Regions from separate parts of the Mesorhizobium sp. ISC25 genome, predicted to be linked through region 3. Evidence: predicted binding sites of a transcription regulator. Region 3 holds the regulator's gene; each other region holds the start of a gene.
The links. The regulator PhoB, encoded in region 3, activates phosphate uptake and scavenging genes when phosphate is short. The targets are predictions, from matches to a motif close to TGTCATNNANCTGTCAT.
Positions count from the first base shown of each region.

Region 1 (7,062 bases), 1.9 Mb from region 3:
AAGTGGGTGGTGCCTATCTCAGGCGCATCACGCAAATCGAGCGCGTCTCGTCGCATGCGCCCCGGAGGGCGGCATCGCCGCGCCCCGGAGCTTTGTCATGTTGGAAACTCATCAATTGGCTGAACATAAACCCAAGCTCGGCGAATTCGGCTACGCCGGCGACGACCATGTCGTGCCGTTCGAGGTCGGCCCGCTCGACGTGCGCGGCCGCACCGTCCAGCTCGGGTCGATGCTCGACGCTATTCTCAGCCGCCACGACTATCCCGAGCCGGTCGCCCGGCTCCTGGCCGAAGCCTGTGTGCTAACTGTACTGCTCGGAACTTCGCTGAAGTTCGAGGGCAAGTTCATTCTGCAGACCCGCACCGACGGGCCGGTCGACATGCTGGTCGCGGATTTCTCCACGCCGCACGCGCTGCGCGCTTATGCCCGCTTCGATGCCGACCGGCTGCAGGCTTTGACTTCTGCCGGCGAGACGTCACCGCAGACTCTGCTCGGCAGCGGCGTCCTGGCGCTGACCATCGACCAGGGCGCTCACACGCAACGTTACCAGGGCATCGTCCAACTCGACGGCGTCACGCTGGAAGATGCCGCACGCACCTATTTCCGCCAGTCGGAGCAGATTCCGACCGACCTCCGGCTTTCGGTTGCCAAGCTTCTGACGCCCGGCGTCGGCGGTGCCCGCGAGCAATGGCGGGCCGGTGGCCTGCTGGCACAATTCCTGCCGCAGTCGGCGGAGCGCATGCGCGTACCCGACCTTCCCGGTGGCGACGGCGATCCGCGTGAGGAAATCCACGACCCGACCGACAATTCCTGGCAGGAGCTGCTGGCGCTGCTTGGTACCATTGAACCGACCGAGCTGATCGATCCGACGATCGGCGCCGAACGGCTGCTTTACCGGCTTTTCCACGAGCATGGCGTCCGCGTCTTCGGCGGCGTGCCGGTCGCCGACCAGTGCTCATGCTCGAGGGAGAAGATCCGCGGCATCCTCGAAGGCTTTTCCGCCGAGGAGATCAGGGACAGCACCGAGGATGGCAGCATTCACGTCGCCTGCGAATTCTGCTCGAAGCAATATGACTTCGACCCGGCGGAGTTTGCAGCGGCTGAATGATGGCCCTCAATTGACGGTGCGCCGCGTGCCTGGCAAATCGAGCGAGAAGGCGGGGATAGCGACGTCGAAGGTCTCACCCCGTTTGTTGCGCATTGTGTAGTGCCCGACCATGATGCCGGACGGGGTCGAGAGCGGGCATCCAGACGTATACTGATAGCTGTCGCCAGGGTTGAGTCCGGGTTGCTCGCCGACGACCCCGGGGCCGCGCACTTCCTCGACCTTGCCGGTGCCGTCGGTAATGTGCCAGTAGCGTGACAGAAGCTGCACGAACTCGTCCGACTGATTGTCGATGGTCACCTGGTAGCCCCAGACATAGCGGTTTTGCGGCGGGTCGGAGTGATCCTCCAGATAGAACGGCCTGACCTGCACTTCGATGTTGCGGGTGACGGCGCTGTACATAAACGGCTCCAAAGCAATGTAGATGGAACTTTCGATGCTCAGCGCAGTTTGGTCAACGATGCGCGGCATCTTCTTGCCCGATCTCAAGCGCAGGTGCCGAAAAACAATGTCATTTGAGTGACACATGACAATGATGGTGTGCAGGCTTGTGCCGGGCGACTCAGCGTTTTGTCGAATTGTTGAAAACGGCCGTCATGCGGCCGGCATTTCTGGAGTGACCAGATCTCGATGGAACCGACATTCGCAGCCGCCCTCCTGTCCATAGCCCTCCTTTTTTCAAATCTCGCCAGCATCCTGTTAGCTTCGCTGAAGCTGAAGCGACCAGCCAGGATTGCACCGCCCGCGGCCAACGCGCCGCCGGTATCGATCGTTGTCCCGGCGCGCGGCGTCGAGCCGTTTGCCGAAGAGACGCTGGAGCGCGCCTTCTCACTCGACTGGCCGCGCTACGAGCTCATCTTCTGCGTCGCTCATGCCGATGACCCGGTGGTCAAGCCGATCACTGCCGCAATGGCGCGGTTTCCAGCTATTCGCGCCCGCCTTCTAGTCGGTGACGATCGGATCAGCGGCAATCCGAAACTCAACAATTGCGTGAAGGGTTGGGAGGCGGCGCATTATCGCTGGGTCATCCTTGCCGATTCCAACGTGCTTATGCCGAGCGAATACGTCCAGCACCTGATGGCGGCATGGCGGCCCGATACCGGCCTCGTCTGCTCGACGCCGATCGGCTCGCGGCCGGACGGGTTCTGGGGGGAGGTCGAATGCGCCTTTCTCAACACGCTGCAGGGACGCTGGCAGTACGCTGGAGCGGCGCTCGGCCTCGGCTTCGCGCAGGGCAAGAGCATGTTGTGGAACAAGCCGATGCTCGACGCCAATGGTGGCATCCGCGCGCTTGCTGCCGAGATCGCCGAGGACGCCGCCGCGACCAAGCTGGTCAACCGGCTCGGACTGCGGGTCAATCTAGTCGCCTCGCCCTTCGAACAGCCGCTCGGCCGGCGCACGCTTGGCGAGATCTGGTCGCGGCAGGCGCGCTGGGCGCGGCTGCGCCGCGTCACCTTTGCACTGTTCTTTGCCCCCGAAATCCTGATCGGCGCGGCGCCGCCGCTGGTGCTTGCGCTGATCGCGGCGGCTGACGCCGGCGTCAGCCTGCCGGCAACCGCCATCGCCGTGCTGGTCGCGGCCTACCTGCCGGAATGCGCCTTGGCCTCGGCCAAGGGGTGGCACCTGTCGCTGCGCACGATCCCGGCGATGATGGCGCGAGACCTGATGCTTCCCGCCATTTGGGCGCGCGGATGGCTGAGCGGCGCCGTCGACTGGCGAGGCAATGTGATGACTATCCAGACCAAGGCCGTCGCGGAGCTGGAAGAGACCCCGTCCGGCGCCTGATCGGCGCGTCCCCGCTCGCCTCTGTTCGGCCAGTCCTTATCCGGCAGCTCTCAACGCTTGCTCGATGTCTTCTAGCAGGTCGTCGGCGTCCTCAAGGCCGACTGACAGCCTGAGCGTTCCCGGTCCGATGCCGAGCTCGGCGCGGGCCTCATCGGTCAAGTTCTTGTGCGTCGTCGTCGCCGGATGGGTGATCAGGCTCTTGGCGTCGCCGAGATTGTTGGAAATGAGCACGATGTCGAGTGCGTTCTGGAAGGCAAAGGCCGCCTGCTTGCCGCCCTTCACATCCACGCAGATCAGCGTCGAGCCGCCCGACATCTGCTTCTTGACCACGGCCGCTTGCGGGTGGTCGGCGCGGCCGGGATAGATGACGCGGGCGATTTGCGGGCGCTCGGCGAGGAAATCCGCGATGCGGCCGGCACTTTCCGTCTGCTGGCGTACGCGCAGCGGCAGCGTCTCCAGGCCTTTCAGCAGCGTCCAGGCATTGAAGGGCGAGAGGCTGGGGCCGGTGTGGCGGAAATAGTCGTGCAGGTTCTCGTCGATCCATTTCTTGTCCGACAGGACGATGCCGCCAAGACAGCGCCCCTGGCCATCAATATGCTTGGTCGCGGAGTAGACGACGATGTGGGCGCCGAGCTGCAGGGGTTTCTGCTGCAAGGGCGTGGCGAAGACATTGTCGACGATCAGCCTGGCGCCAATCGAGTTGGCAAGTGCGGCGACGGCGGCGATGTCGACCACCTCCAGCGTCGGATTGGTCGGGCTTTCCAGGAAGAACAGTTTGGTGTTCGGCTTGACCGCTTTTTGCCAATTGGCGATGTCCGTGCCGTCCACCAGCGTTGCCTCAATGCCATATTTCGGAGCCAGCGTCTCGATCACCCACCGGCAGGAGCCGAACAGCGCGCGCGCCGCGACGATATGGTCGCCCGCCTTGGCGCTGCACAGCAGTGCTGCCGTCACCGCCGCCATGCCGGATGCCGTGGCGCGCGCGTCCTCGGCGCCTTCCAGCGCGCACATGCGTTTTTCAAACATGTCGACGGTCGGGTTGGCATAGCGCGAATAGATGAAGCCCGGCTCCTCGCCCTTGAAGCGGGCTTCCGCCGCTTGCGCCGTCTCGTAGACATAGCCTTGGGTGAGATACATCGCCTCGGAGGTCTCGCCGAAGCCGGAACGCAGCGTCCCGGCATGCACGAGTGCGGTCTGAGGCTTCCAGTCGCGCTTCTTGTTCATCATTCTATCCAACACCAAAAATGGTCCAAACAACAAAAAACCGGTCGCGAAAGTCGCAACCGGTCCATATGGCCTTGCGGCCCGACGGTCCTTTAGCGACTTGTTTAACGTGGCTGCAAGCCGACCGGCCAAATCACCACGGGATAACGACCTTTAGACCCGCGCCACGCTTGCGTCAATTGCCGGCATGATTAAGAGGGTTGTACCAAGCAGGTGCCAAAGGCGTCCACGGTCGGACCTGCGACAGTACAAGACCTCGCCCGGCGTTCGAACGGAGCCAGACCCTTGCGGCAGACAGGCATTCTTCCCGATCAGGATATTTCCGCGCTGTTCCAGTCGGGCGCGCTGAAATCGCCGCGCACGCTCGATGCCGATCAGATCCAGCCGGCCAGCCTTGACCTCAGGCTCGGCGACAAGGCCTGGCGGGTGCGTGCTTCCTTCTTGCCCGGCCCGGACCACAGGGTTGTCGATAAGCTCGACCGGCTGAAGCTGCACGAGGTCAACCTCGCCGAAGGTGCCGTGCTGGAAACCGGCTGCGTCTACATCGTGCCGCTGCTCGAAAGCCTGGCGCTGCCCGCGCATATTTCGGCTTCGGCCAACCCGAAAAGCTCGACCGGACGGCTTGATATCTTTACCCGGGTGATGACCGACCGTGGCCACGAGTTCGACAAGATCGCCGCCGGCTATGAAGGCCCGCTCTATCTGGAGGTCAGCCCGCGCACTTTCCCGATTGTGGTGCGGGCCGGCTCGCGGCTGTCGCAGATCAGGTTCCGCACCGGCAATGCGCTTTTGTCGGAAAGCGAGCTGCACGAGTTGCACCGCGCCGAAATGCTGGTCGCCACCGAACCACCCAATATCTCAGGCGGTGGCATCGCGCTGTCGATCGATCTCGACGGCGACAAGGATGGGCTGGTCGGCTATCGCGGCAAGCACCACACCGGCCTGGTCGACGTCGACAAGCGCGCCGCGCAGGATGTCGTCGATTTCTGGGAGCCGCTCTACAAGAGCGGCGCCGGCGAGCTGGTGCTCGATCCGGACGAATTCTATATTCTGGTGTCGCGCGAGGCGGTGCATGTGCCGCCGCTCTACGCCGCCGAAATGACGCCCTTCGATCCGCTGGTCGGCGAGTTCCGCGTCCATTATGCCGGTTTCTTCGACCCGGGTTTCGGCCATTCGGCGTCGGGCGGCACCGGCAGCCGGGCGGTGCTCGAGGTACGCAGCCATGAAGTGCCGTTCATCCTCGACCACGGCCAGATCGTCGGACGGCTGGTCTACGAGCACATGCTGAAACGGCCGCAAGCGCTCTACGGCACCGATCTTGGCTCGAACTATCAGGCGCAGGGCCTGAAACTGTCCAAGCATTTCCGCGCCGCGCGCTGATCTTGTTCGCAAGCCGTCAGCCGCGAACAAGCCGTCAGCCGCGAAACAGATATTCTTTCGCGGCGCCAAGGCAGCCATGAAACTGACCGATAAAGAGCAGTTCTCGCACTGCCAATCGCTTCTTCCCCCAAAATCCTCTGGTTTGCTTCTCGTCGTCAAGTGAGGCGCTTGAGCTGGACTGCAAGGGGAACAACTGCTTGCCGAGACATCCCAGCACATGGGCTCTGGCGGAGTCGATACCGCAGGCTCTGCCATTGTCGTTCATTCTGTCAGCGCGGAGTGCGGACGTCATGCGATCCGCGTTACGCATCAGAAAGCTCACTTGCGATTTCGAGTAGCCGGTGGCCAAAAGCCGGTTAGTCATCGACATCCGGGCTTCGCGATAGGATTTTGCGCTGCATTGTCCGGCGCTATAAGCCGCTGGGGAGAAATAGGCGAGGAACAGGACTAAACTTACGAACACAGTGCCAATCCGCAGGCCGTTCATCTTTCGCCCCTGAATTCTGTCACCAGTTTACAACGCCTTCACCGCCACCTTCACCGGCTGCTCGATTTCAAGCGGGTTGCGCAGCGGCAGGCCGAAATCCTGGGCCTCGATTTCGAACACGTCGCCGGCCTCGGTCCTGATGCCGTCGGCGAAGGACAGCGTCGCTGTGCCGAACATGTGCACATGCACGTCGCCCGGCTGGCGGAAGGCCGAGTATTTGAAGTGGTGATGCTCGAGATTGCCAATGGTGTGCGACATGTTCGCCTCGCCCGACAGGAACGGCTTTTCCCAAAGCAGCTTGCCGTCGCGCAGGATGCGTGAAGCGCCGCGGATATCGGAGGGCAGATCGCCGATCAGGATCTCCGGCCCGAACGAAGCGTTGCGCAGCTTGGAATGGGCAAGAAAGAGATAGTTCACGCGCTCGGTGACGTGGTCGGAAAACTCGTTAGACAGCGTGAAGCCGACGCGGAACGGGGCGCCGTCGTCGCCGATCACATAAATACCGGCGATTTCCGGCTCCTCGCCGGCATCCTGGGCGAAGGCCGGTGACATAAGCGCCGCCCCGGGCGCTACTGCCATGGTGCCGTTGCCCTTGTAGAACCATTCCGGCTGCACGCCGGTCTGGCCCTTCGCCGGCTTGCCGCCCTCAAGCCCCATGCGGAACATCTTCATGGAATCGGTCAGCTGTTCCTCGCCGTCCGTGCTGAGCTTCTTATGCATGGAATCGCGGGTCGCGGCGGAGCCGAGATGCGTCAGCCCGGTGCCGGTGAGATGGAGATGCGCCGGATCGGGATGGTTGATCGGCGACAGCAGCCGTCCCTTCTTGTAGGCTGCGTCGAGATCGACGGTTTCGCCGAAGCCCTTGCGCTCGATCAGGGCGACAAGCCCGCTCCCGGTGCGCGCGGCCTCCATCGCCAGCGAATAGACGCTGCGGGCGCCGTTGATGACGCGGGTCTTGCCGCCGTTGCGGGCAACGACGCGGATCGTCTCGGCGTCGTCGAGGATCTGTGAGATCAGCATGGTAACCCTCTCTGAATTGCGGGCTGGCCTGCCTTTCTCGGCAAACCCTACCCTGCGCGGC
Region 1 is NZ_CP135441.1:3,499,153-3,506,214, reverse strand. Features, by position in the region: gene RQ479_RS17495 (Hsp33 family molecular chaperone) at 98-1,108, shown strand; gene apaG (Co2+/Mg2+ efflux protein ApaG) at 1,115-1,507, opposite strand; gene RQ479_RS17485 (ceramide glucosyltransferase) at 1,736-2,890, shown strand; gene RQ479_RS17480 (O-succinylhomoserine sulfhydrylase) at 2,927-4,117, opposite strand; SAM riboswitch at 4,187-4,264, opposite strand; gene RQ479_RS17475 (2'-deoxycytidine 5'-triphosphate deaminase) at 4,400-5,494, shown strand; gene RQ479_RS17470 (hypothetical protein) at 5,529-5,981, opposite strand; gene araD1 (AraD1 family protein) at 6,009-7,001, opposite strand.
Region 1: RQ479_RS17485 (ceramide glucosyltransferase) is a predicted target of PhoB. The motif match lies at 1,615-1,631, and genes of this name have one in related genera.

Region 2 (7,062 bases), 3.1 Mb from region 3:
CTCCGTTCAGCCCCCAGCAAGGACCGGCAGATTGCGGACGTCTATACAGGAATTTGACCGCAAAGCAAGGCCAAACGACAGGGCAAACGGCTCGATTAGCGCCCACCGTCCTAGGGCGCCACGGGCCTCGACGGCAAGGTTTTACGAATTTCCTGAAACCGGACCTTAACCACCATGCAAAGTTCCAGCACCGGCGGGCGTGGCTTGCATCTTCGCATCTCGGCGACATCGACGCTACGCGCAAGGACGTCTTCGACCGTTATTTCCAGACCAATGTCGCCGGCCACAGGCCGCTCTCCCGCCGCCGCTGCTCAACTCGTATGCGCAGCCACTTTGCCTGTGGTTTCGGGGAAGAAATCGGGCGCCGCATGGCGCTTGCCGAACATCATGTCGTATTGCAGCAGACGGAAGTCGCGGATTGCCGGGTCGATCTCTTTCCGACGCGACCAATCGGGGGTGGCGCCGCCCCCCGGTGCCAACAGCAAATTGCGGTCGATGACGCGATAACGGTCCCGCAACTGGCCGAGGAAGCCGGTGTAATAGGGATGGGTGATGCCGGCTGTCTTCAGGATATGGTAGGGCAGGAAGGCCGGGCTGACGGCACCCAGATCCTCGGCCGGGCCACTGCGGTTCGACCAGACGATCAGCGGCGTCTGGTGATGCAGCAGCATCTGGTCGGCCGCCTCCTTGCGCGGCGCCACATTGTCCTTCAGGAAACCGGTCTCGACGTAGACCGGCCCAAGCGGCGGCAGATGGTCGCCGAAGAAAGCGATGACCGTCGGCCGCTCGCGTTTCTTCGCCCATTCGATCAGCCGCTCGAGGCCGCGGTCCGCGTCGGAAGAGCCTTCGGCATAGCTCAACAGCGATTCACGCGCCCATTGGCTGATCGGCGCCTGCACCTTATGGGTCGGATTGCTATAGCGATACGGCTCATATGGTCCGTGGTTCTGCAGGCTGACGGCGAAAAAGAAGACCGGCTCGGCGCTGGTATCGGCCTCGTGGATGATCTCGTCCGTCATAGCTGCGTCCGACGCGAGCGGTCCGCGTTTTTGCATGGGGGGCAACGTCTCCTCGGACTTGAAGTCGTTGAAGCCGAAATCGGCATAGACCGCCCCCCGGTTCCAGAACCAGTTGGTGCCGGGATGGATGGCACGCGCCCGGTAGCCCTGACTTTTCAGGAAGGTCGCCAGCGAAGGGGTCGGTGTCCGCACATATTGCTGGTAGGGAATGCTGCCCGCCGGCAGGAAGGCGTTGGAAAAGCCGGTCAGGGCCTCGAACTCGATGTTGGCCGTCATGCCGCCGAATTCGGGGGAGAACATGTAGCCCGTGCGCAGTGCCCGCACATTGGGGATAGGGTCGGGTGTGATGGTGACGCCGGGCAGCTTGGTCGGATCCCAGAAGGATTCGCTCATGACGACGATGATGTCGGGCTTCTCGGCGGGTACCGAGGCCGTCACCTGCGGTTTGCCGATCGCTTCGATTGCCTTGTCGGAATAGCCGGGCGGCGCCGAGACGTGGGCCATCGGGACGTTCAGCGCGAAGGCGAGCGCAAAACCGTTTGAGGCATAGTTTTCCTTCTGGTCCCACATGATCGGGATGATCTGCAGCCGGTCGCGCGTCCACGAGAAAGTGGCATAGTCCATGATGGAGACGAAGAAGGCGATCAGCGGCACCGTCAGTGTCAGCCGGGCAAGGCGACCCTTGTGGCTGAGTGCCGGAACGCGGCGGCGCCATAGCCGCCAGCCATAGACGAGCAGCGACAGCCCGCCGACGATGCCGATCGCCAGGGCAATGGCGGTTCCCGGGCGATCGCGTACCAGAAGCGGCATCAGTGCCACGATCTGCCGGGAATAGAGGAAATCGGTCGGATAGAGCGGATCGCCGAGATAGAGCGACTTCTGGTGACCGACGAACGCCAGCGACAACGTCAGCGGCGCGACGATCATCAGGCTCTGATGGCTGCGGCCGAGCACGGCGTCAAGGCCGATGAGGATCAGCGCAAAAATGATGATCGTGGTCCAGCCTGGTTTGAAAGGCTGCAGAAAGAAATCGATGGTGCCGGCAAAGTTGCCGCGCACGATCAGTTCGATGGCAAACACCAGGATGGCCGCGGCCAGCAAGCTGATAAGGCCATAGCGGATGACAGGCCATTTGCGCGCCGGCAGATAGCCGGTCGACGGATCGCCTTCAAGAAACTGTGGCGCCGCCTCGGCTGCGCTCTGCTTGGTCTTTGCCACTTCAATAGTTCCCCGGCCCGCAACAAAAGCGTCACTCGATTGTCATCGAACTGTCACGCAAAGCCTAGCGCCTGCGGCGGAAATAAGAAGAGCCAGCAAACAAATCGTGAGCGGTTTTCATCATGAGTGATCGCCAAAAAGCCTGCCGAAACAGGCACTCGGCCGACATTACGAGGTCAAGGTTGGACTTGACTTGGCCGCACGCCTTGCGTCACAGGCAACGTGAACCAGCAGCTGGGAGCCGCCGATGGCCATCGCATTCACCTTTCCGGGGCAGGGCAGCCAGGCTGTCGGCATGGGCAAGGATCTCGCCGAAACCTTTGTGGAATCGCGGCGGATCTTCGAGGAAGTCGACAACGCGCTCGGCGAAAATCTATCGAAGCTGATCTGGGAAGGCCCGGAAGAGATGCTGACGCTGACCGCCAATGCCCAGCCGGCACTGATGGCGGTGTCGCTTGCCGCAATCCGGGCGCTGGAGGCGCGCGGCCTCTCCCTGAAAGGCAAGGTCACCTATGTGGCCGGCCACTCGCTCGGCGAATATTCGGCACTTGCGGCCGCCGGTTTCGTTTCAGTCGCCGACGCCGCCCGGCTGTTGCGCATCCGCGGCAACGCCATGCAGGCGGCGGTACCGGCCGGCGAGGGCGCCATGGCGGCGATCATCGGGCTGGAACAAGCCGACGTCGAGGCCGCTTGCGCAGAGGCCGCCCAAGGCGCGGCTAAAGATCCCGCACAAGCCTTGGTTTGCCAGATCGCCAATGACAATGGCGGCGGCCAGCTGGTGATCTCCGGCGCCCGGCCGGCGGTCGAACTGGCGGCGAAGCTATGCACGGAGAAGGGCGCCAAGCGGGCGCTGATGCTGCAGGTCTCGGCGCCCTTCCATTCGGCGCTGATGAAGCCGGCGGCCGAGATCATGCGGGAGGCGCTGGCCGCCGTCACGAAGAGTGCGCCGGTCGTGCCGCTGGTCTCCAATGTTACGGTGACCCCGACGAGCGATCCCGACGAGATCGCCCGCCGCCTCGTCGAACAGGTGATCGGGCGCGTGCGCTGGCGCGAAACGGTGGAGTGGTTCGGCGCGAATGGCGTTGCGACGCTCTACGAAGTGGGCGCCGGCAAGGTGCTGTCGGGGCTGGCCCGCCGCATCAACCGCGATATTGCCACCACTGCCATCGGATCCGCGGCGGATGTCGAGGCGGCGTTGGCGGCGCTTGCATAATCAACTGGCGATTTGACCCCGCTCCATGCGAAGGGTGTTCGCTCAGAGTCAGGAGGCAAGAATGTTCGAATTGACCGGCCGCAAGGCGCTCGTCACCGGCGCATCGGGGGGCATCGGCGAGGCGATCGCCCGCGTGCTGCATGCCCAGGGCGCCATCGTCGGCCTGCACGGCACACGTATCGAGAAACTGGAGGCGCTGGCCGCCGAACTGGGCGACCGGGTCAAGCTTTTCCCGGCCAATCTTTCCAACCGCGACGACGTCAAGGCGCTCGGCCAGAAGGCGGAGGCCGATCTCGAAGGCGTCGACATCCTCGTCAACAATGCCGGCATCACTAAGGACGGATTGTTCGTACGCATGGCTGATGCCGACTGGGATAGCGTGCTCGAGGTCAACTTGACCGCCGTGTTCCGGCTGACCCGCGAGCTTACCCATCCGATGATGCGGCGCCGGCATGGCCGCATCATCAACATCACTTCAGTGGTCGGCGTCACCGGCAATCCCGGCCAGACCAATTACTGCGCCTCCAAAGCCGGTATGATCGGCTTTTCCAAATCGCTGGCGCAGGAGATCGCCACCCGCAACATCACCGTCAACTGCGTCGCACCGGGCTTCATCGAATCGGCGATGACCGCCAAGCTCAACGACAAGCAGAAAGAGGCGATCATGGCGGCGATCCCGACCCGGCGCATGGGCACGGGCGCCGAAGTCGCCTCTGCCGTCGCCTACCTGGCTTCCAACGAGGCAGCCTACGTCACCGGCCAGACCATTCATGTCAATGGCGGCATGGCAATGATCTAACACTTGGGAAAACGCTTCATTCCGTCTTGGATGCACGGGATTTTTCGTGTAATGCCGCCCGCAACCCGGCGGTTCGGGCAAAAACCGGTCCTGTTCCGTTGCGTTTCCGGCAGGACCATCTTTCAGCTTGATTAGCGGCATTCTGCCCGCTAACGAAGACAGACAACCAAAAGACGAGGATGCCCAAATGAGTGACACCGCAGAGCGCGTCAAGAAGATCGTCATCGAGCACCTTGGCGTCGATGCCGACAAGGTGACGGAGCAGGCGAGCTTCATCGATGATCTGGGCGCGGACAGCCTCGACACGGTCGAACTTGTCATGGCGTTCGAAGAAGAGTTCGGTGTCGAGATCCCGGACGATGCGGCCGAGACCATCCTGACTGTTGGCGATGCGGTGAAATACATCGACAAGGCCTCCGCCTGACGCTATTTGCAGTCATCACCGGGGAGGACCTGCGATGAGGCGTGTCGTCGTCACGGGCCTTGGGCTGCTTTCGCCGTTCGGCATGGGCTTCGAGCACAGCTGGAAGGAGCTTCTGACCGGCCGCAGCGCAGCCAAGCGCATCACCGAATTCGAGGTGGAAGACCTTGCCTGCAAGGTCGCCCACGTCATTCCGCGCGGTGACGGCTCCAATGCCACTTTCAATCCTGAAGCCGTTCTCGAGCCGAAGGAACTGCGCAAGATCGGCGACTTCATCCTGTACGGGATCGCGGCCGCCGACGAGGCACTCAAGGATTCCGGCTGGCAGCCGAAGACGCATGAGGAACAGTGCGCCACCGGCGTGCTGATCGGTTCGGGCATCGGCGGCATCGAAGGCATCGCCGAGAATGCGATGATCCTCAAGGAGCGCGGTCCGCGCCGCATCAGCCCGTTCTTCATCCCCGGCCAGATCATCAACCTCGTCTCCGGTCAGGTCTCGATCCGGCATGGGCTGAAGGGGCCCAACCATGCCGTCGTCACCGCCTGCTCGACCGGTGCGCACGCCATCGGCGATGCCGCCCGGCTGATCATCTGGGGCGATGCCGACGTTATGGTCGCCGGCGGCGCCGAAGCGCCGGTGACGAGGCTTTCGATCGCCGGATTTGCCGCTTGCCGCGCGCTCTCCACCGAGCGCAACGACGCGCCACAAACGGCCTCACGCCCCTACGATCGCGATCGCGACGGCTTCGTCATGGGCGAGGGCGCCGGTGTTGTCGTGCTCGAGGAGCTCGAACACGCCAAGGCCCGCGGCGCCAAGATCTATGCCGAGGTCACCGGCTACGGTCTGACCGGTGACGCCTATCACATCACCGCGCCTGCCGAAGACGGCGACGGCGCTTTCCGTTGCATGACCGCGGCGCTGAACCGGGCGAAGCTGACGCCGGCCGATGTCGACTACATCAACGCGCACGGCACCTCGACCATGGCCGATACGATCGAACTCGGCGCCGTCGAGCGGCTGGTCGGCAACGCCGCCTCGAAGATATCGATGTCGTCGACCAAATCGTCGATCGGCCACCTGCTGGGCGCGGCTGGTGCTGCCGAGGCGATCTTTTCGATCCTCGCCATTCGCGACAACATCGCGCCGCCGACCATCAATCTCGACAATCCGGAGCGCGAAACGGCGATCGACCTGGTGCCGCACAAGCCGCGAGCCCGGCAGATCGACGTGGCCCTATCCAACTCCTTCGGCTTCGGTGGCACCAACGCCTCGCTCGTCTTCCAGCGCTACAATGGCTGACCGCTCCGCCGGTTTCCGTCTGCCGTCAATTTTGCCATATTCGCCCCTACTCTGCCCGAGGGGATTCGTCGCAAGATCAAATGGTAGGGCGCTATGAACACAAATCCGGCCGATAACGGGGAATTCGGGCAACGGGCAGCAACGCCCGGCCCGATCGTGCCGAAGACGGCCAGCGAGGCGTTGCGGCCCGAGGCCGGCACGCCGCCGCCGAAGCGCTCGCGTGCCTCGCGCAGCCAGTTCGTCGTGTTCATGAACTTCGTCATCTCTTCGGTGATGCTGATGGTTCTGGCGGCAGGCGTTGCGCTGTATTTCGGCAAGCAGGAGTTCAACGAGCCCGGCCCGTCGGCCAATGGCGACACTTTCCTGGTCAAGCCGAATAGCGGCGTCCAGGAGATCGCCGACCAGCTTGAGCGGCGAGGGCTGATCAGCGACGCTCGCATTTTCCGGCTTGGCGTGCGCGCCTTCGGCAATGATTCCGCCCTGAAGGCCGGCGAATACGAGATCAAGCCGCAGGCCTCGATGCACGATATCATGGAACTGCTGAAGAGCGGCAAGTCGGTGATGTATTCGCTGACTATCCCCGAGGGGCTGACGGTCGAGCAGGCGCTGCAACGGATCGCCGAGCAGGACGCGCTGACCGGCGATATGCCGTCGACCACTCCACCTGAGGGCAGCCTGGCCACCGACACGCTGCGCTTCACCCGCGGCGCAACACGCCAGCAGATGGTCGACAAGCTTCTGGCCGACCAGAAGAAGCTGGTCGACGAAGTCTGGCAGCGCCGAGCGCCGGATCTGCCGATCGCCAACGTTGAGGATTTTGTCACCCTGGCCTCGATCGTCGAGAAGGAGACCGGCAAGGGCGATGAACGCTCGCGGGTAGCCGCCGTCTTCCTCAACCGGCTGGCCAAAGGTATGCGGCTGCAGTCGGACCCGACCATCATCTACGGCCTGTTCGGCGGCAAGGGCAAACCCATCGACCGCCCGATTTATCAGTCGGACATCCAGAAGCCGACGCCCTACAACACCTATCTGATCAACGGCTTGCCGCCGACGCCGATCGCCAATCCCGGCCGTGCGGCTCTGGAGGCAGTC
Region 2 is NZ_CP135441.1:2,001,398-2,008,459, reverse strand. Features, by position in the region: gene RQ479_RS10215 (hypothetical protein) at 111-287, opposite strand; gene RQ479_RS10210 (LTA synthase family protein) at 312-2,237, opposite strand; gene fabD (ACP S-malonyltransferase) at 2,485-3,450, shown strand; gene fabG (3-oxoacyl-[acyl-carrier-protein] reductase) at 3,512-4,249, shown strand; gene RQ479_RS10195 (acyl carrier protein) at 4,437-4,673, shown strand; gene fabF (beta-ketoacyl-ACP synthase II) at 4,708-5,970, shown strand; gene mltG (endolytic transglycosylase MltG) at 6,064-7,062, shown strand, end outside.
Region 2: RQ479_RS10210 (LTA synthase family protein) is a predicted target of PhoB. The motif match lies at 2,278-2,294, and genes of this name have one in related genera.

Region 3 (7,062 bases):
CCAGCGCGAGTTAGAACCTTGCGATTCGTCAACGCTTCCAGCGTAAGGCCATGGTGCGATCGCACCATACCAAAGCCGCGCTCAGTGGCGACAATGGGATATTCGAAGTTCCGCTCCTCCAGTTACGGGCGGGAGCAGCGACCGCCGGCAAGAAACAGGGTCAGATTTACCCCAACGGACCTGTTTCGGCGATGGCTCGGCCATGACACGTTCTGGCTGCATGCAACGCGCTCCCGTCCGGTTTTTTTCTTTTAAAGCCGGTTGCTGCGATCGCCGAGCAGACGATGCCGGCCGGAATTCACGCAAGCTGCTGATTCCAGCGGCAAACCGCGGCCCATGCCGACAAAGGCCGCGGCCGCTCCTTCTTAACCCGGCTGGACGACGTTACCGGAGCGACATGAAACTGTCATGCGACTGTAATAATCGGGGGCTATTGGCCTCAGCGGGCGCCGGAGGAATGGCGCCGAGAGACCATATTCCGAACAGGAGCAGGCCACATGAGACATTTCATCCGCTCGGCGGCCGTTGCGATTGCAATGGCTGCGGCGACGACCACCCTCACCCTGTCCGCCGCGCTCGCCGCGGACATCTCCGGCGCCGGCGCCACCTTCCCCTACCCGATCTATGCGAAGTGGGCCGACACCTACAAGAAAGACACAGGCGTTGGCCTTAACTACCAGTCGATCGGTTCCGGCGGCGGCATCAAGCAGATCAAGGCCAAGACCGTTACCTTCGGCGCTTCGGATGCGCCGCTGAAAGGCGAAGAGCTTGAAGCGTCCGGACTGGCTCAGTTCCCGATGGTGATGGGCGGCATCGTTCCCGTCGTCAACCTCGAAGGCATCAAGCCGGGCGAGTTGGTTCTCGACGGCCCGACGCTGGCCGACATCTTCCTCGGCAAGATCACGAGCTGGGATGACGAGGCGATCAAGAAGCTCAATCCCGACGTCAAGCTGCCTTCGCAGGCGATCGCGGTCGTTCACCGTTCCGATGGTTCGGGCACGACGTTCAACTTCACCTATTACCTCGGCGACGTTAGCGCGGACTGGAAAGAAAAGGTCGGCGTCGACAAGGCCGTGGAATGGCCCGTCGGCATCGGCGCCAAGGGCAATGAGGGCGTTGCCAACAACGTCTCCCAGACCGGCGGCGCGATCGGCTATGTCGAATACGCCTATGCCAAGCAGAACAAGCTCACCCACACCGACATGATCAACAAGGACGGCAAGAAGGTCGAGCCTGCCGCGGCGGCGTTCTCGGCGGCAGCGGCCAATGCCGACTGGAGCTCGCAGCCGGGCTATGGCGTGATCCTCGCCAACGAGCCGGGCGCCGAGTCGTGGCCGATGACGGCGGCCACGTGGATACTCCTGTACAAGAAGCCGGACGACGCCGCGACCACCGCCGAAGCCCTTAAATTCTTCGCCTGGGCATATGACAAGGGCGACGAGATGGCCGGCGAGCTGGACTACGTTCCGATGCCCGACAAGGTGGTAGAGAGCGTCAAGGCGATGTGGGCCAAGGAAGTCGTCGGCAGCGACGGCAAGCCGCTCTACTCGGCTATGTAATCTCCTGCAGGGAGGGCGTCGACGGCGCCCTCCCTGTTGCCTTCAATCGCGAGGACCCAATGACCATCGCTTCCGATGCCATGCCATCATCTGCAGCAGCCCGGGCCAGGGAAGCTACGGTGCGGCGCTTCGCGCTCACAGATGCCATATTCCGCGGACTCACCCGCGCTTCCGCAATTCTTGTGCTGGTCATCCTCGGCGGTGTCGCGATCTCGCTGTTTGCCGGCTCGTGGCAGGCGCTGTCGTCCTTCGGTTTCTCCTTCCTGACGACTGAGAGCTGGAATCCGGTCACGGAAAAATTTGGCGCACTGGCGCCGATCTACGGCACCCTGGTCACGGCGGCCATCGCCATCCTGATCGCGGTTCCGATCGGCATCGGCATTGCCTTGTTTCTCACCGAGCTCTGCCCGCGCCCGCTCAGGCGCCCGATCGGCATAGCGGTCGAGCTATTGGCCGGCATTCCCTCGATCATCTACGGCATCTGGGGCCTGTTTGTGTTCGCGCCGTTCCTGCAGACGACGATACAGCCCTTCATAATCAACATCTTCCACGGCGTGCCGGGACTATCCAGCCTTTTCGCCGGCCCTCCTTACGGCATCGGCCTTCTGACCTCGGCGCTGATCCTCGCCATCATGGTGCTACCCTTCATCACCTCGATCACTAAGGACGTCTTCGATACGGTGCCGGCGGTGCTGAAGGAATCGGCCTACGGCATCGGTTGCACGACCTGGGAAGTGACCCGGCGCGTGGTCATTCCCTATACCCGCATCGGCATCATGGGCGGCGTCATGCTTGGCCTCGGCCGGGCGCTCGGCGAGACCATGGCGGTGACCTTCGTCATCGGCAACGCGCACCGCATCAGTGCCTCTCTATTCGCGCCGGGCACGACGATCTCGGCGACCATCGCCAATGAATTCACGGAGGCCGACGGCGACCTCTACACCTCCTCGCTGGTTTCGCTCGGCCTGATCCTGTTCGTCATCACCTTCCTGATCCTTGCCGCCGCCCGCTATATGCTGATGCGGATCGACGCCCGTACGGGAGCCTGACCGATGTCGACATCCTCATCGCTCCACAGCCGCCGCAAAGCCAGGAATTCGGTGATGATGGCGCTTTGCGTCGTCGCCGCCGGCATCGGGCTTGCCTGGCTGGCGCTCATCCTCGGCGCGCTGGTCTATAAGGGCACGGCCGGGCTTTCGCTCGCGGTCTTCACCGAGATGACGCCACCACCGGGCGAGGCCGGCGGCCTGCTCAATGCCATCGCGGGCAGCCTGCTGATGACGATCATCGCCGTTGTCGTCGGCACGCCGATCGGCGTGCTGGCGGGAACCTACATGGCCGAGTATGGGCGCTTTTCGCGCATCACCACCGTCGTCCGATTCATCAACGACATCCTGTTGTCGGCGCCGTCGATCATCATCGGCTTGTTCGTCTATGAGCTGATGGTGCGGCCAATGGGACATTTCTCGGCCATTGCCGGCGCCGTGGCGCTTGCCATCCTGGTCATTCCGGTGGTCGTGCGCACCACTGAAGACATGCTCAACCTGGTACCGAACGCGTTGCGTGAAGCCGGTGCCGCGATCGGCGCGCCGCGCTGGGTGGTGATCCGTTCGGTCGCCTACCGCGCCGCATTGTCGGGCATCGTCACCGGCATATTGCTGGCGATAGCACGCATTTCCGGCGAGACGGCGCCGCTGCTCTTCACAGCGCTCAACAACCAGTTCTGGAGCAGCAATATCAACGCGCCGATGGCCAGCCTGCCGGTGACCATCTTCCAGTTCGCTCTCAGCCCTTACGAGGAATGGCAGCAGCTGGCGTGGACCGGCGCACTCATAATCACCCTGACGGTTCTGGGCTTGAGCATCCTCGCCCGCAGCCTTACCGGACGCAGAGAGGACAGATGACACAGATGTTGTCCCCGGACATGACGATGACCGAAACGGTCGCCGAGAAGACGAAGATCGAGGTCAAGAACCTCAACTTCTACTACGGCCAGAGCAAGGCGCTAAAGGACATCAGCCTGTCGCTGCCCGAGCGCAGCGTCACGGCCTTCATTGGGCCTTCGGGCTGCGGGAAATCGACGCTGCTGCGTGTGTTCAACCGCATCTATGAGCTCTACCCGAAACAGACAGCCGAGGGCCACGTGCTGCTCGACGGCCAGAACATTCTCGACCGGTCGCAGGATCTCAACCTCCTGAGGACCAAGATCGGCATGGTGTTCCAGAAGCCGACGCCGTTCCCGATGTCGATCTACGAGAATATCGCCTTCGGCGTCAGGCTCTACGAGAACCTCGGCAAGTCCGAGATGGACGGCCGCGTCGAACAGGCATTGAAGCGCGCCGCGCTGTGGAGCGAGGTCAAGGACAAGCTCAACGCCAGCGGCCTGAGCCTGTCCGGCGGCCAGCAGCAGCGGCTCTGCATCGCCCGCACCGTGGCCGTGAAGCCGGAAGTCATTCTGCTCGACGAACCGGCGTCCGCACTCGACCCGTTGTCGACCGCCAAGATCGAGGAACTGATCGACGAATTGCAAGCCGACTACACGATCGTCATCGTTACGCACAACATGCAGCAGGCGGCACGCGTGTCGCGCCAGACAGCCTTCATGTATCTGGGTGAACTGGTCGAGTTCGACCGGACCGAGAAGATCTTCACGTCGCCCCGCGAGAAGCGCACGCAGGATTACATCACCGGCCGCTTCGGCTGAGCCGTTCCGATCATGCATATGAGGACAGGACCATGGGCGAACACACAGTCGCTTCTTTCGACGAGGATCTCGAGCAGATCAGCAAGCTGATCCGCGACATGGCCGACCTCGCCGGTTCGATGGTCGGCGGGGCAACCAAGGCCCTGTTGAATTCCGACAATGTGCTGGCGCAACGCGTCGTTTCCGACGATGCCATCATGGATGCGCGTCAACGCGAACTGGACGATCGCGCCATCACCCTGATCGCCAAACGCCAGCCGATGGCCCACGATCTTCGCCATGTGGTCGGAGCGATCCGTATGGCCGGCGACCTCGAACGCATCGGCGACCTTGCCAAGAACATCGCCAAGCGTGTGAGTGCGGTCGGGCTCAACGTCACACCGCGCGACCTGTCGCATTCCATCGACGCGATGGCGCAGCTGGTGCTCATCCAGGTGCAGGGCGTCATCGAGGAATATGCTGCAGACGATGCGGCCGGGTTGGCCAAGCTGCGTGCCGCCGACGAGCGCATCGACGTCAAATACACGTCCGTGTTCCGCGAGCTGTTGACCTACATGATGGAAGATCCGCGCAACATCACCGCTTGCACGCACCTGCTGTTCTGCGCCAAGAATCTGGAGCGGATCGGCGACCATGTCACCAACATCGCCGAAAATGCGTATTATGTGCTGACCGGCGAGCAATTGCCGGTCAATCGTCCGAAGCAGGACGAAACGACAATGTCCACGCCGGTGACATGATGGGGGTGCCCAGTCGATGATCGCACCACGCATAATGGTGGTGGAGGACGAGGAGCCGTTGGGTGTGCTGCTCCGCTACAATCTCGAATCCGAAGGCTACCAGGTCGAGGTGGTGACACGCGGCGACGAAGCCGAGATCCGTTTGCAGGAGAATGTGCCCGATCTTCTGGTGCTCGACTGGATGATACCAGCGGTTTCCGGCATCGAGCTCTGCCGCCGGTTGCGGGTGCGCCCCGAAACCGAGCGGCTGCCGATCATCATGCTGACCGCGCGCGGCGAGGAGAGCGACCGGGTGCGCGGTCTTTCGACCGGCGCCGACGACTATCTGGTCAAACCGTTTTCGACACCGGAATTCATGGCGAGAGTCAAGGCGCTGCTGCGGCGCGCCAAGCCGGAAGTGCTGTCCAGCGTGCTGAAGGTCGGCGACATCGTGCTCGATCGCGAATCGCACAGGGTCTATCGCAAGAAGAGCGAAATCAGGCTCGGGCCGACCGAATTCCGGTTGCTCGAGTTCATGATGCGGCATCCGGGCCGCGTCTTCTCGCGCAGCCAGTTGCTCGATAATGTCTGGGGCGAGACGATCTATATCGACGAACGCACCGTCGACGTGCATGTCGGCCGGCTGCGCAAAGCGGTCAACAACGGCCGCATGCCTGATGTCATCCGCACCATCCGCGGTGCCGGCTACGCGATCAGGGAAGATTGATCCGCCGGATCAGGCTACGTTCTTTCTGACGCGGGGCCTCATTTGCGCGCCCGGCGCGAAAATCTCCTGGTCGACGAAGCTTAACGCCCGCATCGCACAGCCTTCGCGGATCAGCGGCAATTCGTTTGGTTCGGTGTCGAAGGAGATCGAGCCCGAATGCTGGCCGCCGGCGGTCTGGGCGATGGCCTGGCGCAAGGCCGGCTCGATCAGATCGAAGGCGGCGGCACTGGCGCCGACCATCGCGACCGGCGCCGGATCGATCAGCGCGAACAGCGAGCCGAGACCGAAACCCAGCGCTTCGCCGGCCTTGCGGTAGGCCTCGCGTTCCGGCCCATCTTTCTCGCGTGCCCGGGCCGCCAGTGCGCGCATGTCGGCGTCGCTGACGTCGGCGATGGGTTCGCTGTCTTCGCTCATCTGCCTGGCGTTGCGCCAGATGGCGTAATTGCCGGCGTAGGCCTCGATGCAGCCGCGTCGTCCGCAACGGCAGAGCGCGCCGCCCGGACGATGGATCATGTGGCCAAACTCGCCGCCCGAGGAATGCGTGCCGGTGAACAGCTCGCCCTTGAGCACCAGCCCCATGCCGATGCCGTGCGAAAGCAGGATGGCGATGAAGTCGTCGCGATAGCGATCCGGATCGCGCCAGCGCAAAGCCACCGCCATCATATTGCAGTCGTTCTCCACCGTGGCCGGGATGCCGAATTCGTCCTCCAGCATGTCGGCAAAGGCGATATCGGTCTGCGGCGTGATCGGCGACCACAGCATGGCGCGTGCAGGGGAGTCGGTAATGCCCTGAATCGCCAGGGCAATGCGGGCGACACTGCGGACGTCAAGGTCTGGATCCTCGAGCCGGCGCCGGACGATGGCCATGCATTCGCGGATCAGTTCGTCGCGCGGCATGGTCAGCGTGTCCAGCCGGCGCTGTTCCTCGGCGACTACCTGTCCCGCATAGTCGATAATGGCGGCCGACAGGAAATTCAGCGACAAAACCACGGTCAGCACCGCCGCCGCTTCCGGGTTGAGGGCGAGGCCGACCTGCGGACGACCGCGTTTCAACGAAACGGGCTCACTTGCCTTGCTCTCGGCGAGGATGCCTTCCCGTATCAGGTCGGAGGAGATCGCCGATATGGTCGAATGACTGAGGCCGGTGGTTGCTGCGATCTCAGTACGCGATGGCTGGCCGGCCCGGCGCACCGCCGAGATCACCATCGCCCGGTTGCGCCGGCGCAAATCGTCATGGCGGATTCCGACCGACATCGTTTGCTTTCCTCCCGGTTGCCGCGGCCGCTCATGAACCGGAAGCCGTCGGTAATGTCCGACAAATAGTGTCGGATGCAGGCAAATAGTGTCAGATGC
Region 3 is NZ_CP135441.1:5,397,734-5,404,795, forward strand. Features, by position in the region: gene pstS (phosphate ABC transporter substrate-binding protein PstS) at 498-1,559, shown strand; gene pstC (phosphate ABC transporter permease subunit PstC) at 1,619-2,608, shown strand; gene pstA (phosphate ABC transporter permease PstA) at 2,612-3,463, shown strand; gene pstB (phosphate ABC transporter ATP-binding protein PstB) at 3,460-4,263, shown strand; gene phoU (phosphate signaling complex protein PhoU) at 4,296-5,003, shown strand; gene phoB (phosphate regulon transcriptional regulator PhoB) at 5,020-5,709, shown strand; gene RQ479_RS26530 (ROK family protein) at 5,719-6,963, opposite strand.